4 regions of the Enterobacter cloacae complex sp. 385G4 genome follow, and region 2 is predicted to be linked to each of the others. Evidence: predicted binding sites of a transcription regulator. Region 2 holds the regulator's gene; each other region holds the start of a gene.
What was found. The regulator PurR, encoded in region 2, represses purine synthesis genes. The targets are predictions, from matches to a motif close to CANGCAAACGTTTGCNTG.
Positions count from the first base shown of each region.

Region 1: a site for PurR is predicted at 5,125-5,142, ahead of purL (phosphoribosylformylglycinamidine synthase). Genes of this name have one in related genera too.
Region 3: a site for PurR is predicted at 1,431-1,448, ahead of galS (HTH-type transcriptional regulator GalS). Genes of this name have one in related genera too.
Region 4: a site for PurR is predicted at 1,542-1,559, ahead of purT (formate-dependent phosphoribosylglycinamide formyltransferase). Genes of this name have one in related genera too.

Region 1 is NZ_JBXWDD010000008.1:172,922-180,199, reverse strand. Features, by position in the region: gene murQ (N-acetylmuramic acid 6-phosphate etherase) at 53-946, shown strand; gene AC2FAJ_RS18965 (PTS transporter subunit EIIC) at 958-2,319, shown strand; gene yfhb (phosphatidylglycerophosphatase C) at 2,323-2,958, shown strand; gene tadA (tRNA adenosine(34) deaminase TadA) at 2,983-3,522, shown strand; gene mltF (membrane-bound lytic murein transglycosylase MltF) at 3,410-4,960, opposite strand; gene purL (phosphoribosylformylglycinamidine synthase) at 5,228-7,278, shown strand, end outside.
Region 2 is NZ_JBXWDD010000001.1:289,700-296,977, reverse strand. Features, by position in the region: gene AC2FAJ_RS01600 (C40 family peptidase) at 1-145, shown strand, start outside; gene sodB (superoxide dismutase [Fe]) at 268-849, shown strand; gene AC2FAJ_RS01590 (MFS transporter) at 887-2,053, opposite strand; gene cydH (cytochrome bd-I oxidase subunit CydH) at 2,215-2,304, opposite strand; gene purR (HTH-type transcriptional repressor PurR) at 2,602-3,627, shown strand; gene punR (DNA-binding transcriptional activator PunR) at 3,645-4,556, opposite strand; gene punC (purine nucleoside transporter PunC) at 4,671-5,861, shown strand; gene cfa (cyclopropane fatty acyl phospholipid synthase) at 6,159-7,278, shown strand, end outside.
Region 3 is NZ_JBXWDD010000001.1:1,440,903-1,448,180, reverse strand. Features, by position in the region: gene folE (GTP cyclohydrolase I FolE) at 1-225, shown strand, start outside; gene yeiB (DUF418 domain-containing protein YeiB) at 244-1,401, shown strand; gene galS (HTH-type transcriptional regulator GalS) at 1,557-2,579, shown strand; gene mglB (galactose/glucose ABC transporter substrate-binding protein MglB) at 2,874-3,872, shown strand; gene mglA (galactose/methyl galactoside ABC transporter ATP-binding protein MglA) at 3,952-5,472, shown strand; gene mglC (galactose/methyl galactoside ABC transporter permease MglC) at 5,488-6,498, shown strand; gene AC2FAJ_RS07055 (glutamine synthetase family protein) at 6,548-7,278, opposite strand, start outside.
Region 4 is NZ_JBXWDD010000001.1:1,080,356-1,087,633, reverse strand. Features, by position in the region: gene kdgA (bifunctional 4-hydroxy-2-oxoglutarate aldolase/2-dehydro-3-deoxy-phosphogluconate aldolase) at 1-288, shown strand, start outside; gene purT (formate-dependent phosphoribosylglycinamide formyltransferase) at 330-1,508, opposite strand; gene AC2FAJ_RS05365 (tellurite resistance TerB family protein) at 1,679-2,329, shown strand; gene ptrB (oligopeptidase B) at 2,415-4,475, shown strand; gene exoX (exodeoxyribonuclease X) at 4,472-5,134, opposite strand; gene AC2FAJ_RS05350 (nitrilase-related carbon-nitrogen hydrolase) at 5,159-5,809, opposite strand; gene AC2FAJ_RS05345 (DNA polymerase III subunit theta) at 5,920-6,150, opposite strand; gene yobA (CopC domain-containing protein YobA) at 6,287-6,658, shown strand; gene copD (copper homeostasis membrane protein CopD) at 6,660-7,278, shown strand, end outside.

The sequences.
Region 1 (7,278 bases), on a different contig from region 2:
TATTCCATTATAGTGTGATTATTATGAATTAAAAATTCTTGAGGTACAAAAAATGAATCTTGGCTCACTTGTTTCTGAAACGCGTAACCCGCAAACCATGGATCTGGATGCGCTCTCCACCCTGGAGCTGGTTAACCGCTTTAATCAACAGGATACGCTGGTCGCGCAGGCAGTTAAAGAGACGTTGCCAGAGGTGGCGAAAGCGGTCGATGCGGCGGCGGAAGCTCTTAAGGCCGGTGGTCGCATTATCTATATGGGGGCCGGTACCAGCGGGCGTCTCGGGGTGCTGGATGCCTCGGAATGTCCGCCCACCTTTGGCGTTCCGCACGGCCTGGTGGTTGGCCTGATTGCAGGTGGTCCCGGCGCGCTGCTGAAGGCCGTTGAAGGGGCGGAGGACAACAAACAGCTGGGTGAGGATGACCTGGAGGATCTGAACCTGACGGCGAACGATCTGGTGGTCGGCCTGGCGGCATCCGGGCGCACGCCGTACGTCATTGGCGGCCTGGAATACGCCAACCGGACCGGCTGCACGACGGTCGCCATCTCCTGCAACCCCGGCTCGCCGATTGCGCAGGTGGCCGCTATCGCCATCTCTCCGGTCGTTGGGCCGGAAGCGCTCACCGGCTCCACGCGCCTGAAATCCGGGACCGCGCAAAAGCTGGTGCTCAATATGATCTCCACCGGTGCGATGGTGAAGTTCGGCAAGGTCTACCAGAACCTGATGGTCGATATGCAGGCCACCAACGTCAAGCTGGTGGACAGAGCCTGCCGCATGGTGATGGAGGCGACAGGCGCGGACCGTGAAGAGGCAGAAGCGGTGCTCAGGCAGACCGATCACGACGTAAAACCAGCCATTTTGATGATCTTAAGCGGGCTGGACGCGGCGGCTGCGCGAGCCAAACTCGACGCGCATAACGGCTTCTTACGGGCGGCATTAGAAAACTAGCAGAGGCGTTTATGGACAAAACAGCAGCGCTCGCCAGCGATATCCTGCAGGGGATAGGCGGGGAGAAAAATATTCAGCGTCTGGAAAACTGCATGACGCGCGTGCGCGTCGAGGTGCATAACGACGACCAGCTTGACGTGCCGGGCCTGAAGAAGCTGTCCGGCGTCAGCGGCTACGTAAAACAGGGGCAGCAACACCAGCTGATCGTCGGGCCGGGCAAGGCGGCGCAGGTTGTCGATGCCATGCGCGCGCTGATGGTCGGCGGTGCAAGCGTGACGGTTGACGACGCTGAACGCACCAAAGCGCAGGCGAAGGCCAAATACAAAGCTCCCATGAGCGATGCGCTGCGACAGCTGGCAAACGTCTTTATCCCGCTGATCCCGGCGTTTATAGCTTCCGGCTTGATCACCGGGATCATCAACATCCTCAAGCGGCCGGATATCGTCGGGGATTTTGCCACGCAGTATCCGAACCTGCTGGGCATTCTCGGGATCTTCGGCAGCGCGGTGTTTGCCATTATGAACATCCTGGTCGGGGTCAATACCGCGAAGGTGTTTGGCGGCTCGCTGGCCATGGGCGGCGTAATGGCAGGGATCTTGTCCAGCCCGCAGCTGGCGCAAATCACGCTGTTTGGCGAGGCGCTCCAGCCTGGTCGCGGCGGGGTGATTGCCGTGCTGCTGGTGGTTATTCTTATGTGCTGGATCGAGAAAAAGCTACGCGCGGTTCTGCCTGGCTCGATTGAGCTTATCCTCAACCCGCTGCTAACCACGTTAATTACCGGTAGCGTCGCGATTGTGGTCCTTCAGCCACTCGGCGGGTGGATCTCTGACGCCATCGCCCACGGCGCGTCTCTGGCTATCGACCGCGGCGGCCTGCTGGTGGGGGCGGTGCTGTCAGGTACCTTCCTGCCGCTGGTGCTGACCGGCCTGCATCAGGGGCTGGTGCCGATCCACGTCGAGCTGGTGCAGGCGCACGGTTATAACGCGCTGCTGCCTATTCTCTCGATGGCGGGCGTCGGGCAGGTGGGGGCAGCGATTGCCGTCCTGATGAAAACCCGCAACGCGCGCCTGAAAAAAGTGATTAAAGGGGCGCTGCCGGTCGGGCTGCTCGGCATTGGCGAGCCGCTGATATTCGGCGTCACGCTGCCGCTGGGTAAACCGTTCCTTGCGGCCTGTCTGGGGGGCGCGGTAGGCGGGGCACTCATCAGCTACTGGAAAGTCGCCACCGTTATCACCTTTGGTCTCTCCGGTTTACCGCTGGCATTAACCATCGTGACCGGAAAAGTCATGCTCTATCTGTTAGGCTATTTAGTAGCGGTGATCGCCGGGTTCCTGTTTACCTGGCTGTTAGGATTCAACGACCCAGAGGAGTAAGGTTTGGCCAATCACGAGCGTCGCGTTGTCTTTTTCGATCTGGATGGAACGCTGCATCAGCAGGATATGTTTGGTACGTTTATGCGCTACCTGCTGCGGCGTCAGCCTCTGAACGCGCTGCTCGTCTTACCGCTCTTACCCCTCATTGGCATCGCGCTGCTGGTAAAAGGCCGGGCGGCGCGCTGGCCGATGAGCCTGCTGCTGTGGGGATGTACGTTTGGCCACAGCGAAGCGCGGCTCAAACAGCTCGAAAAGGAGTTCGCTCTCTGGTTCCGCGGCCACGTTGCCGCGTTTCCCGTGGTGCAGGCGCGCCTGACCAGCTATCTTGACGCCAACGATGCCGATATCTGGCTGATTACCGGCTCCCCGCAGACGCTGGTGGAGCAGGTCTACTTTGATACCCCCTGGCTGCCGCGCGTAAACCTTATCGCCACGCAAATTTCCCGCGGCTACGGCGGCTGGGTCCTGACGATGCGCTGTCTGGGGCATGAAAAAGTGGTCCAGCTGGAAAAACGCATCGGCACGCCGCTGCGCCTTTACAGCGGCTACAGCGACAGCAAGCAGGACAACCCGCTGCTCTATTTTTGCCAGCACCGCTGGCGCGTTACTCCCCTCGGTGAACTTCAGCAACTCGAATAGTCTTATCTGTAAGGGCTGTGTATAATGCCGCCCGCTTTTAGACTGGAGTATCAGCCCTTGTCCACCTCAGAACACAATCATGAATACTGGATGCGCCACGCGCTGGCGCTGGCTCAACGGGCCTGGGACGAGGGCGAAGTGCCCGTGGGCGCGGTGCTGGTTCATAACAATCGGGTGATTGGGGAAGGGTGGAACCGTCCTATTGGCCGCCACGATCCTACAGCGCACGCCGAAATTATGGCGCTTCGTCAGGGCGGCCTGGTGCTGCAAAACTATCGTCTGCTCGATACCGCCCTGTACGTCACCCTTGAACCCTGCGTGATGTGCTCAGGGGCGATGGTGCACAGCCGAATCGGTACCCTGGTGTTTGGAGCGCGGGATGAAAAAACCGGTGCGGCCGGTTCACTGATGGACGTGCTGGGTCATCCAGGAATGAATCATCAGGTGCAGACTATCGGTGGGGTACTTGCACCAGAGTGTTCGGGGCTATTAAGCGATTTCTTTCGAATGCGCCGTCAGCAGAAAAAGCAACAAAAGGCAGAATTGAAGTTGTCGGATGATTAAGCTCGTCCGGCGCCACAACCGGATAACTTTCCGCCAGCTGTTTTGCCTCTGTTGCCTCTTTCTCTTTCTCCAGCAGATAGCCGACCAGGCTAATCTGATACTTACGTATATTTTCCACGTAGGCGTAGGCTTCATGTCCGCGCGCGTAGCCATACGTCAGCTTGTTGTACCATGGCTTCTGGCTCAGCAGCGGCAGGCGCTGTTTTACGTCTGACCAGCTATCCGGGTTTCCCTTCGTTTTCGCCGTCAGAGCCCGCGCGTCAAGCATGTGCGCGTAGCCCATGTTGTAGGCCGCCAGCGCAAACCAGATCCGTTCCTCATCCGGCACGGTTTCCGGGACTTTAGCCATCATATCCTGCAGGTAGCGCGCCCCGCCGCTGATGCTCTGTTCCGCATCGGTACGGTCGTTAACGCCCAGGCTCAGCGCGGTATTTTTGGTTAACATCATCAGTCCGCGTACGCCCGTTGGCGACGTGGCCTGGGTGTCCCAGTGGGACTCCTGGTACGAGATAGCCGCCAGCAGTTTCCAGTCAATCTCCTGGGCATATTTTTCGAAAAGCGGCTGCAGGTCAGGCAGGACGCTGTCAACCGCGCGCAGGAAGCTGCGGGTGTCAACGTAGTCAAAGTCATCCCCGTGGCCGAGGTACTTCTCCTCAAGTCGCGCCAGCGTGCCGTCTTCATTGATGGTGTTATAAAAATCCAGCATGGCCGCCGAGAGGGTCTGGTCATCATCCAGATGGGTAAACCAGGTCACCGGCTGTTCGTCCGTCACGTCCAGCGCCACGGCGATTTCAGGATGCACCCGCTGGAACAGGCTGATCGCCACCGAATCGGCGATGGTGTAGGGCAGTTTCTGATCTTTGACCTGCTCCAGCAGCTCCGTTGTGCCGAGTTTAGGGTCAACCGTCCAGCTCAGATCCGGGTATTTTTTCTCCTTTAACTCACGCAGGTCGTCAATCACTACGTGGCCGGGAGCAATCGTCAGCTGTTGCGCGTTGATCGAGGCAAGCGTACGCGGGCGCAGGCTCCCGACGCGATAAACCAGCTGCTGGGAAACAGAGTAGTAGGTCGGGCCCGGCTGGTAGTTCTTGCTGCGCTCGCTGTTATAGACCAGCCCGGCAGCGAGGATATCGGCGTTGTTGTTGTCCAGGTCGTCAAACAGCTGGTTGATGTTCTGGCGGACGGTAATTTTAAGCTTCACGCCCAGATAATCGGCAAACTGCTGCGCCAGCTCATAATCCAGACCAATAATTTTGCCGTTGATGTCGCTGTAAATCAGCGGAGAGTTGAGGGTACTGACGCGCAGTTCCCCCCGCTCCTGAATGGCGGCGATACGATTTTCGGCTTTGCCGAACCAGGGGATGGAAGGCCAGAGGGCCACTGCCAGCAGCAACGTTACAATGCCGATGAGCAGATAATTAATCTTTAATTTTTTCAATTAGTTAATTCTCTGCGACGCCGGTTGCCTCAGTCTGCTGTAGCCATGTTAATCATAAGGTTTGTCATTGAATGAGCGGCATTTTGCGTAAACTTGCGCCACTTGGCAACCAATTAGAGAGACAGGTCACATCTATTGTTAAACGCTGAAGTCGATTTTATTTCGACGCAAACGGTTTCGTCGGCGCTCAGGATTCTCTATAATGACGCCCGTTTTCCCCCCTTGCGCACACTGTAAGCGCCCCGGCGCTTCGAAGACGAGAGACTTATGATGGAAATTCTGCGTGGTTCGCCTGCACTGTCTGCCTTCCGTATTACCAAACTGCTGGCACGTTTTCAGGCGGCCGACCTTCCGGTAAGCAATATTTACGCTGAGTATGTCCATTTTGCTGACCTGAATGCCCCCCTGAATGCAGAGGAGCGCGTACAGCTGGAACGCCTGCTCAAGTATGGCCCAAATCTGAGCAGCCATACGCCAACCGGCAAACTGATCCTTGCGACGCCGCGTCCGGGCACCATCTCCCCCTGGTCTTCCAAAGCCACCGACATTGCCCACAACTGCGGCCTGAGCCAGATTAACCGTCTGGAGCGCGGCGTAGCGTACTACGTCGAAGCCTCTACCCTGAGCGACGCGCAGTGGCAGGCGGTTGCGGCTGAATTGCACGACCGCATGATGGAGAGCGTGTTTGCCTCTCTTGATGACGCACAGAAGCTTTTCTCCCATCATCAGCCTGCACCGGTACAGAGCGTGGACCTGCTGGGGCAGGGCCGTCAGGCGCTGATTGACGCCAACCTGCGTCTCGGCCTGGCGCTGGCAGAAGACGAAATTGACTACCTGCAGGACGCGTTCGTTAAGCTCAACCGCAACCCGAACGACATCGAACTCTACATGTTCGCGCAGGCCAACTCTGAGCACTGCCGCCATAAGATTTTCAATGCCGACTGGATTATCGACGGCGAACAGCAGCCGAAGTCGCTGTTCAAAATGATCAAAAACACCATGGAACAAACCCCTGACCACGTGCTGTCTGCCTATAAAGATAACGCTGCGGTGATGGAAGGTTCCGAGGTGGGCCGCTTCTTCGCCGATCGCGAAGCAGGGCGCTATGACTTCCATCAGGAGCCTGCGCATATTCTGATGAAAGTGGAAACCCACAACCACCCGACGGCCATTTCTCCGTGGCCGGGTGCGGCGACCGGCTCCGGCGGCGAAATCCGTGACGAAGGGGCGACCGGTCGTGGGGCGAAACCCAAAGCGGGTCTGGTCGGTTTCTCCGTCTCCAACCTGCGCATCCCTGGCTTTGAACAGCCGTGGGAAGAAGATTTCGGCAAGCCAGAGCGCATCGTGACCGCGCTGGATATCATGACCGAAGGCCCGCTGGGCGGCGCGGCGTTTAACAACGAATTTGGACGTCCGGCGCTGAACGGTTACTTCCGTACCTACGAAGAGAAGGTGGACAGCCACAACGGCAAAGAACTGCGCGGCTACCACAAACCGATCATGCTGGCAGGCGGGATCGGCAACATCCGTGCCGATCATGTGCAGAAAGGCGAGATCGTCGTCGGCGCGAAGCTGATCGTGCTGGGCGGCCCGGCGATGAACATCGGTCTGGGCGGCGGCGCGGCCTCCTCTATGGCCTCCGGCCAGTCTGATGCGGATCTCGACTTCGCGTCCGTGCAGCGTGACAACCCTGAGATGGAGCGTCGCTGCCAGGAAGTGATCGACCGCTGCTGGCAGCTGGGCGATGCCAACCCGATTCTGTTCATCCACGACGTGGGCGCGGGCGGTCTGTCCAACGCCATGCCGGAGCTGGTGAGCGACGGCGGTCGCGGTGGCCGTTTCAACCTGCGCGATATCCTGAGCGATGAGCCGGGCATGAGCCCGCTCGAAATCTGGTGTAACGAATCCCAGGAGCGCTACGTGCTGGCGGTTGCGGCCGACCAGCTGCCGCTGTTTGACGAGCTGTGCCGCCGCGAACGCGCGCCGTATGCCGTCATCGGTGAAGCGACCGAAGAGCAGCACCTGACTCTCAGCGACACCCATTTCGACAACCAGCCTATCGATCTGCCGCTGGACGTGCTGCTCGGTAAAACGCCGAAGATGACCCGCGACGTAACAACCCGTAAAGCGGCGGGCAAAGCGCTGGATCGCCAGGGCATTACCGTGGCGGAAGCGGTCAACCGCGTGCTGCACCTGCCTGCTGTGGCAGAGAAAACCTTCCTGGTGACCATTGGCGACCGTACCGTTACCGGTATGGTGTCGCGCGATCAGATGGTTGGCCCGTGGCAGATCCCGGTGGCGAACTGCGCCGTGACCAC
Region 2 (7,278 bases):
CGTGGGCGTCTACGTCGGCAACGGGAAATTCATCCAGTCTCCGCGCAGCGGTCAGGACATTCAGATCACCTCGCTCAGCGAAGATTACTGGGTACGTCATTACGTCGGCGCGCGTCGCGTCATGACGCCAAAAACCATTCGTTAATCCCTGCCCTGCCGCATCTGCGGCAGGGTAAGTTCCTCTTTTGCATACCCTTTCAATTTGCTATCCTGTCCTTGTTGTCTGTAGGGTTATTGGCAACACAAAATACAATAAGGAGAGAAGCAATGTCGTTCGAATTACCTGCACTACCGTATGCAAAAGACGCCCTGGCACCGCACATTTCTGCGGAAACCCTGGAATACCACTACGGCAAGCATCATCAGACGTACGTCACTAACCTGAACAACCTCATCAAGGGCACCGATTTTGAAGGCAAAACGCTGGAAGAGATCGTTCGCAGCTCAGAGGGTGGCGTTTTTAACAACGCGGCTCAGGTGTGGAACCACACTTTCTACTGGCACTGCCTGGCGCCGAATGCCGGTGGCGAACCTGCCGGTGAACTGGCAGCCGCCATCAACGCCGCCTTTGGCAGCTTTGCTGAGTTTAAAGCGAAGTTTACCGATGCCGCCATCAAGAACTTCGGTTCTGGCTGGACGTGGCTGGTAAAAGAGGCGGATGGCAAACTGGCTATCGTGTCCACGTCTAACGCGGGCACCCCGCTGACCACCAGCGCTACGCCGCTGATGACCGTGGACGTGTGGGAACATGCTTACTACATTGATTACCGCAACGCGCGCCCGAACTACCTGGAGCACTTCTGGGCTCTGGTTAACTGGGACTTTGTCGCGAAGAACTTCGCCGCGTAAGAGACACGCAGAAGGGGTAACCCTTCTGCGTTTTTGCTTATTCAGCCGTGCAAACCGCTTCAGGCTGTTTACGGCCGGACATCATCACCAGCAGCAGGCCGAGCGCGGCAATAATCGCCCCCATCACCGGCACAAAACTGTACCCCAGACCGCCTGAAATCACGGCGCCTCCGGCGGCGGCGCCCAGCGCATTGCCGAGGTTGAATGCCCCGATATTCACGGAAGACGAGAGACCCGGCGCCTCATGGGCAACACGCATCACGCGCATCTGCAGCGGCGGCACCACGGCAAAGGTGGCAGCGCCCCAGACAACCATCGCAATCGCCGCACCGAATTCATTCTGCGCCAGCCACGGGATCGCGACCATAATGACAATCAGCAGGGTTAAAAAGCCCTTCAGCGTGCCGCTCACGGAACGGTCAGCAAATTTCCCGCCGAGATAGTTGCCAATCGAGAAGCCGACGCCAATCAGCACCAGCATCGCGGTAACAAAGAGTGGCGTTGCGTGGGTAATGTCGTGTAAGACCGGCGAAATGTAGGTGTAGAGGGTAAACATCGCTCCTGCCCCCAGCACGGTGGTCAGCAGCGCGGAAAGTACCTGCGGGCGCATCAGCACCGACAGCTCTCTGCGTACATCAGGGCGTTCACCCGCACTGCCTTTTGGCAGGGAGAAGAACAACGCCACCATCGCGACCACGCCCAATCCGGCCGTCGCCAGGAAGGACATCCGCCAGCCAATGACCTCGCCCAGCCAGGTTGCCGCAGGAACACCGCCGATGTTAGCGATGGTCAGCCCCATAAACATGGTGGCCACGGCGCTGGCCTGCTTGTGTTTTGGCACCACGCTTGCGGCCACGACCGAGCCCAGACCAAAGAAAGCACCGTGGTTGAGGCTGGTCAGAATGCGCGACAGCATCAGAGTGGTGTAATCCGGCGAAATGGCCGAAAGCACGTTGCCCAGGGTGAAAATCGCCATCAGGAAAATCAGCGCATTGCGGCGCGCACGGTGCGAAAGCAGAAGCGTCATCAGCGGCGCTCCCACCATCACGCCGATGGCGTAGGCGCTGATTAACATCCCGGCGGCCGGGATCGAGACGTCCACGCCACGGGCGATAACGGGCAGTAACCCCATCGGGGAGAATTCAGTGGTGCCAATCCCAAAAGCGCCAATCGCCAGGGCCAGCAGGGGAAAATTGATTTTCATGCGTCAACTCCGGATGCCGTGTCATGTGGTGACACAGAACAAAGAAGCGGAAAGCATGACATCAATCACAAAAAATGAGAAGTTAACAAAATGGCAAAAGATTTTTGCCAGAGAAGTAACAATCGGAGCGTTCGGGAGGGAGAAGACTCCCCCCGCGTAAATCAATGCAGCGCAGCCGTCAGGCCAGCCGCCACAATCAGCGCCAGCACAATAACGGTGGTGAACAGCGAAAACTTCAGATCGGAACTCATCAATTTTTCTCCTTTTAATCCCCCCACGAAAAGTGAGCTTGCTCATTTTTGCACAGTTTACGTCAAAAATCTTCCTGGATTTAAGCTGATAAACACTTTACCTCTTCCCCTTTTCATCAAGATAGGCCAAAATTCCACGCTAAATTTATTAGCGTACCGGCCATTGACCCCCTCCTGACGTCCCGTGTCGTTTTCCCGGCGTGCCGCAATTCAAAATTGCGTGATAAGGGTGAGAGAAGGCAAACGTTTACCTTCAAGTTTTTCAGGAGTTTAGGATATGGTCTGGAGTGACATTTAATGGCAACAATTAAAGACGTAGCAAAACGCGCAAACGTTTCCACTACAACCGTATCACATGTAATTAACAAAACCCGTTTTGTGGCGGAAGAGACGCGCAACGCCGTCTGGGCAGCGATCAAAGAGCTGCACTACTCGCCGAGCGCGGTTGCGCGGAGCCTCAAGGTTAATCACACCAAGTCTATTGGTCTGCTGGCGACCAGCAGCGAAGCGGCCTATTTTGCCGAGATCATTGAAGCGGTAGAAAAAAACTGCTTCCAGAAAGGCTATACCCTGATTCTCGGCAACGCCTGGAACAGCATTGAAAAACAGCGCGCCTACCTGTCGATGATGGCGCAAAAGCGCGTGGACGGCCTGCTGGTGATGTGTTCAGAGTACCCGGAATCCGTGCTGTCGATGCTGGAAGAGTATCGCCATATCCCTATGGTGGTGATGGACTGGGGCGAAGCGCGCGCCGACTTCACCGACTCCGTTATCGATAACGCCTTCGAAGGCGGTTACATGGCGGGCCGTTATCTGATCGAACGCGGCCACCGCGAGATTGGCGTGATCCCGGGTCCGCTGGAACGCAACACCGGCGCGGGCCGCCTGGCCGGTTTTATGAAAGCGATGGAAGAAGCGCTAATCACCGTGCCGGAAAACTGGATCGTGCAGGGCGACTTTGAGCCGGAATCAGGCTACCGCGCGATGCAGCAGATCGTCTCCCAGCCTCACCGTCCAACCGCCGTTTTCTGCGGGGGCGACATCATGGCGATGGGCGCCCTCTGTGCGGCCGACGAGCTGGGTCTGCGCGTACCGCAGGACATCTCCGTGATCGGGTATGACAACGTGCGCAACGCGCGCTTCTTCACGCCAGCGTTAACCACCATTCACCAGCCGAAAGATTCACTGGGTGAAACCGCCTTCAATATGCTGCTGGACAGGATCGTCAACAAGCGTGAAGAGTCACAGTCCATTGAAGTTCACCCTCGCCTCATCGAACGCCGTTCCGTTGCGGATGGCCCGTTCCGCGACTACCGTCGTTAAGCTCATTGCGGAGCCAGTCAGTCTGGCTCCCGCAGCCACTCCCGGTTAAGCGTTTCGCTGTCCCCCAGATAGTCCAGCAGCCAGGCCATCGCCGGCGAGACATCATTTTGTTGCCAGGTGAGGCAGCAGGCCGCATCCGGGAACGGATTCTCCAGCGTTAGCTCAACCCACTCACCGGTGTCGATTCGCGGACGTGCAAAATGGGCGGGCACCATGCCTACGCAGAGCCCGGCACTGAGGCACGTCGCCGACGATCCCCAGTCAGGGGCGACAACCCGCCGCTGGTTGTCCAGCAGCCAGGTAATTCGCTTCGGCAGCGAGCGGGAGGTATCTTCCAGCACCAGCGACGGCCAACTGCGCAGCGTATCGTCGCTCAGCGGCCCTTCCGTCGCCGCCAGGGGATGATCGCTTGCCACCACGCATTTCCAGCTCAGCATCCCCATATCGCGAAAGGCGTAACGTCCCCCGACCGGGATCGCCTGGGTCGCGCCAATCGCCATCTCTACCCTGCCGTCCGCCAGCGCATCCCAGACGCCGTTGAACACCTCCTGCGAGACCCGCAGTTCTACGTCAGAGAAATGCCGATAAAAATCGACAATCATCTGCCGGGTGCGCTCGGGCTTAACGATGTAATCCACCGCAATGGAAAGGTGGCCCCGCCAGCCGTTCGCGATCTGCTGGCACTGCTCGCGGGTGATCTGCATTTTTTTGATAACAGAACGCCCTTCCTTTAAAAACCACGCCCCTGCGGGCGTTAATTCAACATCACGATGCCGCCGTTCAAACAGCGGTACCGCCAGCCACTCCTCAAGCTGTCGCACAGTATAGCTGATGGCCGAAGGGACGCGGTGCAACTCCTGCGCCGCTCCGCTAAAGCTGCCATTACGCGCGACAGCATCGACCACTTCAAGAGAATAATCTGACCACATTTTCTGCCTGCAAAAAATTTGAATGCACCCGACAAATATTAGCGTTTCACAAGCGGCTTTGCACTCCCTACACTCAGCGCCAACGTATACCTGCCTCCTCAGGAGAATAAAACAGTGCAACCCAGGAAAGGTTTTTTAGTCTGGCTCGGCGGCTTAAGCGTGCTGGGCTTTTTGGCCACCGATATGTACCTGCCGGCGTTTGCCGCCATGCAGGAAGATTTGCAAACCCCTGCTGCCGCCATCAGCGCCAGCCTGAGCCTGTTCCTGGCCGGTTTTGCCTTCGCGCAGCTGCTCTGGGGACCGCTTTCGGATCGCTTTGGGCGTAAACCGGTGCTGCTGCTGGGGCTGGCCATTTTTGCCGTGGGCTGCCTGGGGATGCTATGGGTGCGCGATGCCACCTGGCTGCTGGTGCTGCGGTTTGTTCAGGCGGTCGGCGTCTGTGCCGCGGCCGTGACCTGGCAGGCGCTGGTCACCGACTACTATCCGGCGAACCGCACTAACCGTATTTTCGCCACCATCATGCCGCTGGTGGGGCTCTCACCGGCCCTCGCCCCGCTGCTGGGCAGCTGGATCCTCGCGCACTTTGACTGGCAGGCCATCTTTGCCACGCTGTTTGCCATCACGCTGGTGCTGATGCTGCCGGCGTTCGCCCTCAAGCCCGCGCATAAAAAAGAGGCGCACGCAGACGCGAAGCCGATTACCTTCACCTCCCTGCTGAGCGCGAAAGCGTATCGCGGCAACGTTCTGATCTATGCCGCCTGCTCGGCGAGCTTCTTCGCGTGGCTGACCGGTTCGCCGTTTATTCTGCACGATATGGGCTATAGCCCGGCGGCCATTGGCCTGAGCTACGTTCCGCAGACCATCGCGTTCCTGGTGGGCGGGTACGGCTGTCGCGCGGCGCTGCAAAAATGGGAAGGCCAGCAGATGCTGCCGTGGCTGCTGGTGCTCTATGCGCTGAGCGTCATTGGCACCTGGGCCGTTGGGTTTATTCCGGGCGCGGGTCTGGCCGAAATATTGATTCCATTCTGCGTGATGGCCATCGCGAACGGGGCGATCTACCCTATCGTTGTGGCGCAGGCGCTGCGTCCGTTCCCGCAGGCGACAGGCCGCGCGGCTGCGCTGCAGAACACCCTGCAGCTGGGGCTGTGCTTCCTGGCAAGCCTGGTGGTCTCCGCGCTGATTGCCACGCCGCTGCTGACGACAACCAGCGTGATGCTGGCTACCGTTGCGCTGGCCGTCATAGGCTATCGCATGCAGGCTTCCGCTCAGGATGAGAGCACGCAGGTAGAAACCTCGCATGCCTAATCGCGCCAAAAACTATGTTAATTTTCAGTGATTAGGTTGCTAAGAATTTTCTATTGAATCACCAAATTTTGAGGCCTATACTAAATTTGGTTCGATTAAATACGATAAATATTATGTGTTAACGGGAGCCGGAGTGCTCCCGTTTTACCATGGAAGGCATTTCGGCAAGGGTTATCTCCCTTCCTCTGTTCTACGTCGGATACTAGCCTCGCGGTATTTACCGTGAGATTTCTCACAAACCAAAAAAGCGTCTACGCTGTTTTAAGGTTCTGATCACAGTAGGGTGATGGAGAAGCTATGAGTTCATCGTGTATAGAAGAAGTCAGCGTTCCGGACGATAACTGGTCCCGGATCGTCAGTGAACTGTTAGGTCGGGCAGGCATCACTATCAACGGATCATCCCCATCGGATCCTCAGGTTAAACATCCCGATTTTTTTAAACGCGTGTTGCGCGAGGGGTCGCTAGGCCTGGGGGAAAGCTATATGGACGGCTGGTGGGAATGCGAACGGCTGGATACTTTTTTCGCCAGCGTGCTGCGTGCTGGTCTGGAAAAACAGCTCCCCCGTAATCTTAAAGACACCCTGCGTGTCGCCTCTGCCCGTCTCTTTAACCTGCAAAGTAAAAAGCGTGCCTGGATCGTCGGCAAAGAGCATTACGATCTCGGCAACGATCTGTTCAGCCGCATGCTGGACCCCTTCATGCAATACTCCTGCGCCTACTGGAAAGAGGCGTCGACGCTTGAAGAGGCTCAGCAGGCCAAGCTGCGCCTGATTAGCGAGAAATTGCAGTTGCAGTCCGGTATGCGCGTGCTGGATATTGGCTGCGGCTGGGGCGGGCTGGCGTATTTTATGGCGAAGCACTACGGCGTCAGCGTGGTCGGCGTCACCATTTCCGCTGAACAGCAAAAAATGGCGCAGGAGCGGTGCCTGGGGCTTGATGTGGATATCCGCCTGCAGGATTACCGGGATCTGAACGAACAGTTTGACCGGGTCGTTTCCGTGGGCATGTTCGAGCACGTCGGGCCGAAAAATTACGACACCTATTTCGAGGTGGTGGACCGTAATCTGAAACCGGACGGTATTTTCCTGCTGCACACCATCGGCTCTAAGCGGACCGACAATAACGTTGACCCGTGGATCAACAAATACATCTTTCCGAATGGCTGTTTACCGTCCGTACGCCAGATTGCCAACGCCAGCGAATCCCATTTCGTGATGGAAGACTGGCATAACTTCGGCGCGGATTACGACACCACGTTAATGGCGTGGCATGCACGTTTTCAGGAAGCCTGGCCTGAAATTGCGGACAACTATTCTGAACGATTCAAGCGGATGTTTAGCTATTATCTGAATGCCTGCGCGGGGGCGTTTCGCGCGCGAGATATTCAGCTCTGGCAGGTTGTTTTTAGCCGTGGGA
Region 3 (7,278 bases), 1.2 Mb from region 2:
CCTCAGGTGCAGGAGCGTCTGACGCAGCAGATCCTGATCGCGCTGCAAACGCTGCTGGGTACCAATAACGTGGCGGTCTCAATTGATGCGGTGCACTACTGCGTGAAAGCGCGCGGCGTGCGTGATGCGACCAGTGCGACCACCACCACCTCGCTGGGCGGCCTGTTTAAATCGAGCCAGAACACCCGCCAGGAGTTCCTGCGCGCCGTGCGTCACCACAACTAATCAGACAGGGCAGGGACCATGGAGCGAAACGTCACGCTCGATTTTGTTCGCGGCGTCGCCATTCTGGGTATCCTGCTGCTGAATATCAGCGCCTTCGGTCTGCCGAAGGCCGCTTACCTCAATCCCGCCTGGTACGGCGACATCACCCGAAGCGATGCCTGGACGTGGGCGATCCTCGACCTGTTTGCTCAGGTTAAATTCCTCACGCTGTTTGCGCTGCTGTTTGGCGCGGGCCTGCAGCTTCTGCTCAAACGTGGCACGCGCTGGATCCAGTCGCGCTTAACGCTGCTGGCAATTCTCGGCTTTATCCACGGCCTGTTCTTCTGGGATGGTGATATTCTTCTCGCTTATGGGTTAGTCGGGCTGATCTGCTGGCGGCTGATTCGCGACGCGCACAGCGTGAAAAGCCTGTTTAACACCGGCGTGATGCTCTATCTCATGGGACTCGGCGTCCTGCTTTTGCTGGGGCTGATCTCCGGTGACGCGACAAACCGTTCCTGGATCCCGGACGCCGCTAACCTCCAGTACGAGCAGTACTGGAAGCTGAAGGGCGGTACGGAAGCGATAAGCAACCGTGCGGATATGCTGGGCGACAATCTGCTTGCCCTGGGGGCGCAATACGGCTGGCAGCTGGCGGGCATGATGCTGATGGGCGCGTCACTGATGCGCACCGGCTGGCTGAAAGGGGAATTCAGCCTGCGGCACTACCGCCGCACCGGCGCGGGGCTGGTCCTGCTGGGCGTGCTGATTAACCTTCCGGCGGTAATGGCGCAGTGGCACCTTCACTGGGATTACCGCTGGTGCGCGTTCCTGCTGCAGGCGCCGCGTGAATTGAGCGCGCCGTTCCAGACCATCGGCTATGCGGCGCTGATCTATGGTTTCTGGCCGCAGCTTTCTCGCCTGTGGATCGTCAGCGCCGTAGCCTGCGTTGGGCGGATGGCGTTAAGTAATTACCTCCTGCAGACGCTGGTCTGCACCACGCTTTTCTATCGCTTTGGCCTGTTTATGAAATTCGACCGCCTCGGACTGCTGGCGTTTGTTATTCCGGTCTGGATACTAAATCTGGCGTTTTCTGTCATCTGGCTGCGTTATTTCCGCCAGGGACCGCTGGAGTGGGTGTGGCGTCAGTTAACCGCACATGCTTCAGGGGTATCATTGAGTAATACATCCAGATAACGATCTGGATCACAATCATTAACAAAACGGATGTAAGCGTTTTCATGAGTGTGACCTTCTTCACGTAGTCCCCTTTCTCTCGCTGCCAAAATAGCCACCTTGCTAAACACAGGGGGTGTCTGTGAGTTGCTGCAATTCTTTGAAGGATGGTGAATATGATCACCATTCGTGACGTCGCCCGTCTGGCGGGCGTTTCTGTGGCTACCGTCTCCCGCGTGCTGAACAACAGCGCGCTGGTCAGCCCTGAAACCCGTGAAACCGTAATGAAAGCCGTGACCCAGCTCGGGTACCGGCCAAATGCCAACGCGCAGGCGCTGGCAACACAGGTCAGCGATACCATCGGTGTGGTGGTAATGGATGTCTCGGACGCCTTTTTCGGTGCGCTGGTGAAAGCGGTCGATGTGGTCGCCCAGCAGCATCAGAAATACGTGCTGATTGGCAACAGCTATCACGAGGCGGAAAAGGAGCGCTATGCCATTGAAGTGCTGATCCGCCAGCGCTGCAACGCCCTGATTGTTCACTCAAAAGCCTTAAGCGATGAAGAGCTGGCCGGGTTTATGGAGCAGATCCCGGGCATGGTGTTAATCAACCGCATCGTCCCGGGCTATGCCCACCGCTGTGTCGGGCTGGATAACGTCAGCGGCGCCATGATGGCCACAAAAATGCTCATCAATAACGGCCATCAGCGGATCGGCTATCTGGCCTCCAGCCATCACATTGAAGATGACGAGCTGCGGCGTGAGGGGTGGCAAAACGCCCTGAAAGAGCACGGTATTACGCCATCAGAAAGCTGGATTGGCACCGGCACGCCGGATATGCAGGGCGGTGAGGCGGCAATGGTGGAACTGCTGGGCCGCAATCTGCAGCTTTCTGCGGTGTTTGCCTATAACGACAGCATGGCGGCAGGCGCGCTGACTGCGCTGAAGGACAACGGCATTGCGGTGCCACAGCATTTGTCATTGATTGGTTTCGATGATATTCCGATTGCCCGTTACACCGACCCGCAGCTGACAACGGTACGCTATCCCATTGCTTCTATGGCAAAACTGGCGACCGAGCTGGCGCTACAGGGAGCGGCAGGGCTGCTGGATCCGGGGGCAACTCACTGCTTCATGCCGACGCTGGTGCGTCGTCATTCCGTCGCCGCCCGGCAAATTGTGGTTCCGATCACTAACTGATTACACCAGGTGATGTAACCGTTTTCAATCTGTGAGTAAATTCACAGTATCTTAACAAGGCGCTGACTATGATGTCAGCGTTTTAGGGGCTGAAACGCTATGTAACGGTGATTATTCGCTTTCACCATAGCCTATGTGCCGCAAACAACGAATAAAACGCATTTCTGGAGCGTTACCGACCACGGAAGATAGAAATTTTATAAGTGAACGTCGGCTGTCAGTAACGTTTTATTAACACCTGCCTGCCGATCGTTATTCACAAGAACTACCCTGCATAAAAAAACCGGAGATACCATGAATAAGAAGGTGTTGACCCTGTCTGCTGTAATGGCAAGCATGCTTTTTGGTGCAGCAGCGCACGCTGCGGATACCCGTATTGGTGTGACCATCTATAAATACGACGACAACTTCATGTCTGTTGTGCGTAAAGCAATTGAGAAAGATGCGAAAGCAGCGCCAGACGTACAGCTGCTGATGAATGACTCCCAGAACGACCAGTCCAAACAGAACGATCAGATCGACGTTCTGCTGGCTAAAGGCGTTAAGGCCCTGGCGATCAACCTGGTTGACCCGGCTGCAGCAGGCACGGTTATTGAGAAAGCGCGCGGCCAGAACGTGCCAATCGTCTTCTTCAACAAAGAACCTTCCCGTAAAGCGCTGGACAGCTATGACAAAGCCTATTACGTCGGTACTGACTCTAAAGAGTCCGGCATTATTCAGGGCGATCTGATCGCGAAGCACTGGGCGGCGAACCCGAACTGGGACCTGAACAAAGACGGTCAGATCCAGTTCGTGCTGCTGAAAGGCGAACCTGGCCACCCGGATGCTGAAGCGCGTACCACCTATGTTATCAAAGAGCTGAACGACAAGGGCCTGAAAACCCAGCAGCTGGCGTTAGATACCGCGATGTGGGACACCGCTCAGGCGAAAGATAAGATGGACGCGTGGCTGTCTGGCCCGAACGCGAACAAAATCGAAGTGGTCATTGCCAACAACGATGCGATGGCAATGGGTGCGGTTGAAGCGCTGAAAGCCCACAATAAATCGTCCATCCCGGTATTTGGCGTGGATGCCCTGCCGGAAGCGCTGGCGCTGGTTAAATCTGGCGCGATGGCCGGTACCGTTCTGAACGATGCCAATAACCAGGCGAAAGCGACCTTCGATCTGGCGAAAAACCTCGCCGACGGTAAAGGCGCGGCGGATGGCACCAACTGGAAAATTGACAACAAAATCGTTCGCGTGCCTTACGTGGGCGTAGACCAGTCCAACCTGGCTGAGTTTATCGGTAAATAAGATCTTCGTTTTGTCTTCACTGGGCGCAATTCGTTGCGCCCTTTTATAACGCGATATGCGAGGCCAACAAGGTATAATTATGGTCAGCACAACTACTCAGTCGTCCGGTGAATACTTGTTGGAAATGACAGGCGTCAACAAGTCCTTCCCCGGTGTTAAGGCACTCGATAATGTTAATTTAAAAGTCCGTCCTCACTCTATTCATGCATTAATGGGGGAGAACGGTGCGGGTAAATCAACGTTATTAAAATGTCTTTTTGGGATCTATCAAAAAGATTCTGGCAGCATTCTTTTTCAGGGGAAAGAAATCGATTTCCATTCAGCGAAAGAAGCGCTGGAAAACGGTATCTCGATGGTTCACCAGGAATTAAACCTGGTACTGCAACGCTCGGTAATGGATAACATGTGGTTGGGACGTTACCCAACCAAAGGTGTGTTTGTCGATCAGGACAAAATGTATCGCGACACCAAAGCGATTTTCGATGAGCTGGATATTGATATCGATCCGCGCGCCCGCGTGGGGACATTATCCGTTTCCCAGATGCAGATGATCGAAATTGCCAAAGCGTTCTCCTATGATGCGAAAATCGTCATCATGGATGAACCCACCTCGTCATTAACGGAAAAAGAGGTTAATCACCTTTTTACCATTATTCGTAAGCTGAAAGAACGCGGCTGCGGCATTGTGTACATCTCGCACAAAATGGAAGAGATCTTCCAGCTGTGCGATGAAATTACCATCCTGCGCGACGGCCAGTGGATTGCCACGCAGCCGCTTGAAGGGCTGGACATGGACAAGATCATCGCCATGATGGTCGGCCGTTCCCTGAACCAGCGCTTCCCGGACAAAGAGAACAAGCCGGGTGAAGTAATTCTGGAAGTACGCAATCTGACCTCGCTGCGCCAGCCGTCCATCCGCGATGTTTCTTTCGACCTTCACAAAGGCGAAATTCTTGGCATTGCTGGCCTGGTAGGGGCAAAGCGTACCGACATCGTGGAAACCCTGTTTGGCATCCGCGAGAAGGCCGACGGCACCATCACGCTGCACGGGAAGAAAATTAACAACCATAATGCCAACGAAGCCATTAATAACGGTTTTGCGCTGGTGACGGAAGAACGTCGCTCGACCGGTATTTATGCTTATCTGGATATTAACTTTAACTCGTTAATCTCTAATATTCGCAATTACAAAAATAAAGTCGGGCTGCTGGATAACTCCCGCATGAAGAGCGATACCCAGTGGGTAATTGACTCCATGCGCGTGAAAACGCCTGGCCACCGTACCCAAATCGGTTCGCTTTCCGGTGGTAACCAGCAAAAAGTTATTATTGGCCGTTGGTTATTAACCCAGCCAGAAATTTTGATGCTGGATGAACCGACCCGGGGTATTGACGTCGGCGCGAAGTTTGAAATTTATCAGCTGATTGCCGAGCTGGCGAAAAAGAATAAAGGGATCATTATTATTTCTTCCGAAATGCCGGAACTGTTAGGGATCACGGACCGTATTCTGGTTATGAGCAATGGTCTCGTTGCCGGTATTGTTGACACCAAAACGACAACGCAAAATGAAATTTTGCGTCTTGCGTCTTTGCACCTTTAAGATCAGGGGCTCCTCATGAGTGCGTTAAATAAAAAAAGTTTTCTCACTTACCTGAAAGAAGGCGGTATTTACGTTGTTCTTTTAGTCCTGCTGGCCATTATTATTTTCCAGGACCCTACGTTCTTAAGCCTGCTGAACCTGAGTAATATTCTGACCCAGTCCTCCGTGCGTATCATCATTGCGCTGGGCGTGGCGGGCCTTATCGTCACCCAGGGGACGGACCTTTCTGCCGGTCGTCAGGTCGGCCTGGCGGCGGTTATTGCGGCAACCCTGCTGCAGTCGATGGAAAACGCCAACAAGGTGTTCCCGGAGATGGCGACCATGCCGATTTTCGTGGTGATCCTGATTGTCTGCGCCATCGGGGCGGTGATTGGCCTGATCAACGGTATTATCATCGCTTACCTGAACGTGACGCCATTTATCACTACGCTGGGTACGATGATCATCGTTTATGGTATCAACTCCCTGTACTACGACTTTGTGGGCGCGTCGCCGATTTCGGGCTTTGACAGCGGCTTCTCCACCTTCACGCAGGGGTTTATCGCGCTGGGCAGCTTCCGCCTGTCGTACATTACCTTCTATGCGCTGATTGCGGTGGCGTTCGTCTGGATCCTGTGGAACAAAACGCGCTTCGGTAAAAACATCTTCGCTATCGGTGGTAACCCGGAAGCGGCGAAAGTGTCCGGGGTAAACGTTGCCTTGAACCTGCTGATGATTTACGCGCTGTCCGGTGTGTTCTACGCCTTCGGCGGGATGCTGGAAGCAGGCCGTATCGGCTCCGCAACGAACAACCTTGGCTTCATGTACGAGCTGGATGCGATTGCGGCCTGCGTGGTCGGCGGCGTCTCCTTCAGCGGCGGGGTGGGTACCGTGCTCGGCGTGGTCACCGGTGTGATCATCTTTACCGTCATCAACTACGGTTTGACCTACATCGGCGTGAACCCGTACTGGCAGTACATCATCAAGGGAGCCATCATCATCTTCGCGGTGGCGCTGGATTCATTGAAGTACGCCCGTAAGAAGTAATCGTCACTCGCCATACCCGGCCCGCTCACCGAGCGGGCTTTTTTATGGCCTATGCCAGATGGGACTCTTCTTGCGTCACAATGCGCTCAAACCACTCGAGTTCAGAAAGCTTGCAGGCAACCCACTGTTCGGAGAAGGCGTCGCCTAGGCTGTCGGTGAGATACTGACAGCGGGCGAAGGCCTCAATCGCCTCCTGCTGGAACAGCGGGAGTTCTGGTTGGTCCTGCTGCGGTTCCGGGAGTTCCCCCTCGTCGATATGTTCCAGCCCGTACAGCATGCCGGTCAGGATTGTGGCCGCCACCAGATACGGATTCGCATCGGCTCCGGCCAGTCGGTACTCGATACGACGGTTACTCTCTTCCGAGCAGGGAATGCGCAGGGCAGCGGAGCGGGTGTTATAGCCCCACGAGTTAAAGACGGGTTCCGTCAGGTTTTTTCGCAGGCGACGAAACGCGTTGACCCCCGGCGCTAGAATGGCGACGGAGGCGGGCATCAGCGCCAGCTGGCCCGCGATGCACAAGCGCATCATGCTGCTCAGCGCGTTCACCGGCGAGGCAAAAACGTTCTCGCCACGGCTGTTGTTCAGGCTGAAATGGATGTGCAAACCGCTGCCGGAGAGCTGGCTGAAGGGCTTAGCCATAAAGTTAGCCTGAAGACCGTGCTTTTCAGCGACATAGCGGGTCAGGCGGCGCAGGGCCAGCACGTTATCACAGACCTCTACGACGCGCTGGCTGTGCTTCAGGTTTAATTCGTACTGTCCGGACTCGGCTTCCGCTACCA
Region 4 (7,278 bases), 790 kb from region 2:
TCTGAACTGATGCTGGGCATGGACTACGGTCTGAAAGAGTTCAAATTCTTCCCGGCAGAAGCGAACGGCGGCACCAAAGCGCTGCAGGCAATTGCGGGTCCCTTCTCTCAGGTACGCTTCTGCCCGACGGGCGGTATCTCCCCGGCTAACTACCGCGACTACCTGGCGCTGAAAAGCGTGCTGTGCATCGGCGGCTCATGGCTGGTTCCGGCGGATGCGCTGGAAGCGGGCGACTGGGATCGCATCACGAAACTGGCTCGTGAAGCGGTTGAAGGCGCGAAGCAGTAAGCCATATGCAGCATGAAAAACGGGCCTTTCGGCCCGTTTTTTTATCCTGCTACCTGAACGTTCGCAGCCGCCGCTTTTGCTCTTACTACGGCCTCGTCAACGTTATCCCCGGTGGCTAACGCCACGCCCAGACGACGCGTACCGTCGATCTCCGGCTTGCCGAACAGACGGACCTGCAGGCCTGCGCCCACCGCGCCTTCGACGTTATCAAACGTCACATTCTGGCTGGTCAGCTGCGGAAGGATCACCGCCGACGCCGCCGGGCCGTACTGGCGGATGCCGCCAACCGGCAGGCCGAGGAAGGCGCGCACGTGCAGGGCGAACTCCGAGAGATCCTGCGAAATGAGCGTGACCATACCGGTGTCGTGCGGGCGAGGGGAGACTTCGCTGAAGATCACTTCGTCACCGCAGACGAACAGCTCCACGCCGAACAGGCCATAACCGCCCAGGGCCAGAACGGTCTTACGGGCAATCTCCCGGGCACGCTCCAGCGCCAGGTCGCTCATCTGCTGCGGCTGCCAGGATTCACGATAATCGCCATCTTCCTGGCGGTGGCCAATCGGGTCGCAGAAATGGACGCCGTCCACGGCACTGACGGTGAGCAGAGTGATTTCGAAATCAAACTTCACCACGCCTTCGACGATCACGCGACCGGCACCGGCACGGCCACCCTGTTGCGCATAATCCCACGCGCTGTCCAGCGCGCTGCTGTCGCGAATAAAGCTCTGACCTTTCCCCGAAGAGCTCATCACCGGCTTAATGATGCACGGGTAGCCAATCTCTTCAACGGCCTGCAGGAATGCGGCTTTGTCACCCGCAAAACGGTAGCTTGAAGTAGGCAGCCCCAGCTCCTCCGCCGCCAGGCGGCGAATGCCTTCACGGTTCATGGTCAGCTTTGCGGCTTTCGCGCAGGGCACCACGCGCTGGCCTGCCTGCTCAAGGGCGATCAGCGTATCGGTTGCGATAGCTTCAATTTCCGGCACGACAAAATCCGGTTTCTCCCGTGCAATAAGCGTACGCAGGGCATCACCGTCCAGCATGTTAATCACATAAGAACGATGGGCGACGTGCATGGCGGGCGCGTCGGCGTAGCGGTCTACGGCAATCACCTCCACCCCTAAACGCTGACACTCAATGGCGACTTCTTTACCCAGTTCGCCCGATCCCAACAGCATTACGCGCGTCGCCGCAGGTCGCAGCGCGGTTCCTAAACGAGTCATGATATTCCCCCTGAAAAAGATGCGCGCAGTATAAACGAAAACGTTTGCGTCTGTCTTGCGCACGGCAAAAGGGCAGACCAGAAATTTGCGCTTCTTTAGGCTTGATGGACATTTCCTGACGCCTGCTCGCTTACGCTGGAGAACATGTTAACCGTTAAGCGAGGGAAACCATGTCAGGCTGGTTAAATCAACTGCAATCCATGTTAGGGCAGAAAACGTCAGGTTCCGGCGAACAGGGGCTGAGCAAACTGCTGGTACCGGGGGCGCTCGGTGGGCTGGCAGGGCTGCTGGTTGCCAATAAATCCTCACGCAAGCTGCTGGCGAAGTACGGTACCGGCGCGCTGCTGGCCGGGGGCGGCGCTATCGCCGGCACCGTGCTGTGGAACAAATATAAGGACAGGGTGCGTGCGGCGCACCGCGATGAACCTCACTATGGGGAGCATACTTCTCCGCTGGATCTGCGCACGGAGCGGCTCATCCTTGCGCTGGTGTTTGCCGCCAAAAGCGACGGGCATATTGATGATAAAGAGAGAGCGGCTATCGAACAGCAGCTGCGCGAGGCGGGTGTTGAAGAACAGGGCAGAACGCTGGTGGCGCAGGCCATTGAACAGCCGCTCGATCCGCAGCGTCTGGCACTGAGCGTGAAAAATGAGGAAGAGGCGCTGGAACTCTATTTTCTCAGCTGTGCCGCCATAGATATCGATCACTTTATGGAGCGTAGCTACCTTAATGCCCTCGGCGACGCGCTGAAGATCCCTCAGGACGTGCGCGAGGGGATTGAAAAAGATATCGGGGAACAAAAACTGGCGCTACAGGGCTAACTCGCGCCCCCGTGGTCATGTTTCGCTTGCATCATGCGCGGGTTTTGCCAACCTTATAGGGTGTAAAACTTAAAAGAATGATGACATGCCACCGAAAGCCCGACGTACTCCTTATGCGATCGTCACGCATGGCGATACGCGCATAGACAACTATTACTGGCTGCGGGACGATTCGCGTTCCCGGCCAGAGGTGCTCGACTACCTGCACGAGGAAAACGACTATGGCCGCAGGGTCATGGCCAGCCAGCAGGCGCTTCAGGACCAGCTGCTGAATGAAATGGTGCAGCGTATTCCCCAGCGCGACATCTCCGCGCCCTGGACCAAAAACGGCTATCGCTATCGCCATATCTATGAGCCGGGCAACGAGTATCCCATCTATCAACGACAGTCGGTATTAAGCGCCGAGTGGGATGAATGGGACATTTTGCTGGATGCGAACCAGCGTGCCGCCCACAGCGAGTTTTATACCCTGGGCGGTATGTCCATCTCCCCGGACAACACCATCATGGCGCTGGCGGAGGATTATCTCTCCCGGCGCCAGTACGGCCTGCGTTTTCGCAATCTGGAAACCGGCAACTGGTATCCGGAAATGCTGGAAAACGTCTCCCCGGATTTTGTCTGGGCGAACGATTCCGAGACGGTCTACTACGTTAAAAAGCACGCCTCCACGCTGCTGCCTTATCAGGTGTGGCGGCATACTGTAGGTACGGACTCAGCCGATGACGAGCTGGTCTATGAAGAGAAAGACGAAACGTTTTATGTCAGCCTGCATAAAACCTCCTCACGCCACTATGTGATTATCTTCCTCGCCAGCGCGACCACCTCGGAAGTGCTGCTCCTGGATGCCGAACTGCCTGACGCCCAGCCGCTCTGTTTCCTGCCGCGCCGCAAGGACCACGAGTACAGCCTGGATCACTTCCAGCACAGCTTTTATCTGCGTTCGAATCGTGAAGGCAAGAACTTTGGTCTGTACAAAACCAAGGTGCGCGACGAGCGCAAGTGGGAGGTGCTTATTCCCGCGCGGGATCAGGTTATGCTGGAAGGGTTCACGCTGTTTACCGACTGGCTGGTGGTGGAGGAGCGCCAGCGGGGGCTGACCAGTATCCGGCAGATCAACCGTAAAACGCGTGAGGTGATAGGGATTGCGTTCGACGATCCGGCCTACGTCACGTGGATCGGCTTTAACCCGGAACCTGAATCGTCCCGGCTGCGCTACGGTTACTCGTCGATGACCACGCCGGATACGCTCTTCGAGCTGGATATGGATACCGGACAGCGCCAGGTGCTTAAGCAAACCGAAGTGAAGGGCTTTGATTCCGACAATTACCGCAGCGAACACCTGTGGGTCACCGCGCGCGATGGCGTGGAGGTGCCTGTTTCGCTCGTTTATCACAAGGCGCACTTCCAGAAGGGTAAAAATCCGATCCTGGTCTATGGCTACGGCTCCTATGGCTCCAGCATGGATGCCGACTTCAGCAGCAGCAGATTAAGCCTGCTCGACCGCGGCTTTGTTTTCGCCATTGCCCATATTCGCGGCGGCGGCGAGCTGGGGCAGCACTGGTATGAAGACGGGAAATTCCTGAAAAAGAAAAACACCTTCAACGACTATCTCGACGTCTGCGATGCGCTGATTGAGCAAGGCTATGGCGATCCTCAGCTTTGCTTCGGCATGGGCGGTAGCGCGGGGGGGATGCTGATGGGGGCGGTCATCAATCAGCGGCCCGAACGCTTTAAGGGTATTGTTGCGCAGGTCCCGTTTGTCGATGTGGTTACCACTATGCTCGATGAGTCCATCCCTTTGACAACCGGAGAGTTTGAGGAGTGGGGCAACCCGCAGGATGAAACCTATTATCGCTATATGAAAGAGTACAGCCCGTATGACAACGTGGAAGCGAAAGCGTACCCGCACATGCTGGTGACGACCGGTTTGCACGATTCACAGGTGCAATACTGGGAACCGGCAAAATGGGTAGCAAAGCTGCGGGAGCTGAAAACCGATGACAACCTGCTGCTGCTCTGTACCGATATGGACTCCGGGCACGGGGGGAAATCGGGTCGATTCAAATCCTACGAAGGGGTGGCACTTGAGTATGCCTTTTTGATAGGCCTGGCGCAGGATACGTTGCCAGGCCGTGTACAGCGTTAAGCTTCACCCAGATAGTGTTTCAGGGTTAAGCGCAGCTCCGGGCTCATTTTGTCGAGGTTGTTATACAGCCAGCGCAGATAGCCCGGATCTTTATCCGCAATATCCGATACCGCTCTCCCGCGGTATTTGCCGAAGGTGAACGTCGTCAGCAGCGCAGGGCGTCCGGTGATCGTTGCCATATCATCCGGCGTCCAGCCCGATGTGTTCATAATATCTATGAGTAGCGCAGCGGTGATATAGCAGTCATACAGGGCGCGGTGATGGTGCAGCCCTTCAGGGGTTCTGACGCTGAGCTTGCGGGATTTATACAGCGCCATATTGCTGTACTTGATCCCTGGCCAGAGGCGACGCGCCAGCTTCATGGTACAAATCCACTCCCCGGGCATTTCGGGGAGTACCCGACGGTCAAAGCTGGCGTTGTGGGCAACGTACCATGGGCTGCCGTAGTAGTGCGGAATAACGTCTTCTATCCAGGGTTTATCCGCCACCATTGATTCTGTAATGCGATGGATAGCCATGGCCTGTGGGCTAATAGGACGATCGGGACGCACCAGATGGCTCATCGGGTTGACGATTTTTCCATCAACCACGTCGACCGAGGCCACTTCCACAATTCCGCCCTGAAGATCGCAAGTTTCGGTATCAATGACGCGCAGCATGAAAATCTCCTGAGCTTAAAACGCTTAGCCTAAAGGAATGATATCGCCTTGCCAACCCTGTCCGTTGCGCGTGCCGGTCAACAGGAGCTCACCCTTATCTGCCCGAACGATCAGCTGGCCTTTTTCATCCCATAACGCGCTGCCCGTGCCGGCATTTGCCATTAACACCGCGATGGCATACCTGTGCGCAAAGCGCTGCAGGGTATTGATGGACTGTCGCCAGCGGTAATCCCTCACCGACTGGCAGCTGGTGAAGAGTGTTGCCTGCGGATCAAGATTCGGGGAATCGCTTTGCCCATCGATAATCGTGAGTTGTTTATCACCCGGCACCAGGCTGGCGCCGCTCCCCTGAGGGTAACGCAGAATACGATCGCGAGAGGGGATAAACAGCGCAAGGCCTTTCTGGCGCTGACCGTTTCGTTCAACGGGAAGCCCTGCAATGAGGGTAATGCGGTAAAAATGCGCGGCGTCAAGCAACGGCTGTAGTCGATCGTCTTCGGGCGGGAGCGGTAATGCCGTCGCGCCCGGGCCGGTTAATGAGAGTTCCGGAAAAACCAGCAAATCGCACTGATGCTGTGCTGCTTCGGCAATAAAGTGGAGATGGTGCGCAATATGGTCATCTACGCTGTGATGCTGCCCGCCATACTGGGCTGCCGCAATATTCCAATGTGACATCGTGACTTCCTTATACACAGAGTCGCAGGGATTAAAGAGTACACCTAATTTAATCAGGGTTTTCTTATCCTGCCAGATTCCGCGTAAGGAAGTGTAACGAGTCGTTAAGCTTATTTAACTTTCGGCTCGTACGGCAAGCGGGAGAGGTTGACCGAGGCGAGACGGTGGGCAATTAACCTTTCGCGAAACCAGTCACGCAGATGGGCGGGCTGTTCTCGCTCCACCACTTCAGCCACGACGGGCATGTTGTAACGCTCTTTAAAGGCGACGCCAGCGGCAGCGAGATCGACATTCACTTTATCCATCTCGTCCTGAGGAAGGGCGGCCAGATTAATCTTCATTACCTTCTCCTTATTTTGCGGCGGCAACGTTACCGCGATTGCGCGACGATAACAAGCAGAGCGGGATGATCCTCGACTCGTTTATTATACAGCGTTATTCTTTAGCATACAGACATAACAAAAAGGAATGATTGTGATGGGTTTATCCGCTTCCCGCGCGGTATGCGCACTGGTTTTTTTGGCCTCAACGGTAATCTCACCCTCCGTGCTGGCGCATGCGCATCTTGAGCAGCAGAGCCCGGCAGCGGACAGCCAGGTGGCGTCACCGCAGGTGCTGACGCTGAATTTCTCCGAAGGTATCGAGCCCGGATTTAGCGGCGTCGTGGTGACGGATGCGCAAAATCAGGTGATCAAAACCGGTACCGCCACGCGAGACGAAAAGAACAAAGCACAGCTGACCGTTCCGCTGGAACAGACGCTGGCGCCGGGGGCTTACCGGGTGGACTGGCACGTGGTTTCCGTCGACGGCCATAAAACCAAAGGCAGCTATCGCTTCAGCGTGAAATAGCATGCTGGGACTGTTATACGTAGGATTGCGCTTTATCCATTTTGCGGCGCTAATGCTCGTTTTTGGCAACGCGCTTTACAGCGTCTGGTTTGCGCCTTCCGGGCTGCACCGCCTGATGGCCCGGCGTTTCCAGCTCCAGCAGAGAGTGGCATCCATCGTCAGCCTGACCGCTGCGATCCTGATGTTTATGCTTCAGGGCGGCTTAATGGGCAACGGCTGGGGCGATGTGTTTAACCCGCAAATCTGGAACAGCGTGCTGGGAACGCGGTTTGGTGGCGTCTGGTTGTGGCAAATTATCCTCGCTGCCATCACCGTTGTCGTCGCGTGGCTCGCGCCGCTGAAAGGCTCGCGCCTGCTGCTGCTCGCCATGGGCCAGCTTATCCTGCTGGCAGGTGTAGGGCACGCGGCGATGAGCGACGGCCCGATGGGGGCGATACAGCGAATCAATCATGCTGTTCACCTGCTGTGTGCCGCAACCTGGGTGGGTGGATTGCTGCCGCTGCTGTTTTGCATGCGTCTGGCGAAAGGACGCTGGCAGAACGCGGCCATCTATACCATGATGCGTTTCTCGCGCGTGGGGCATTATGCCGTCGCAGGCGTGCTGCTTACCGGCGTAGTGA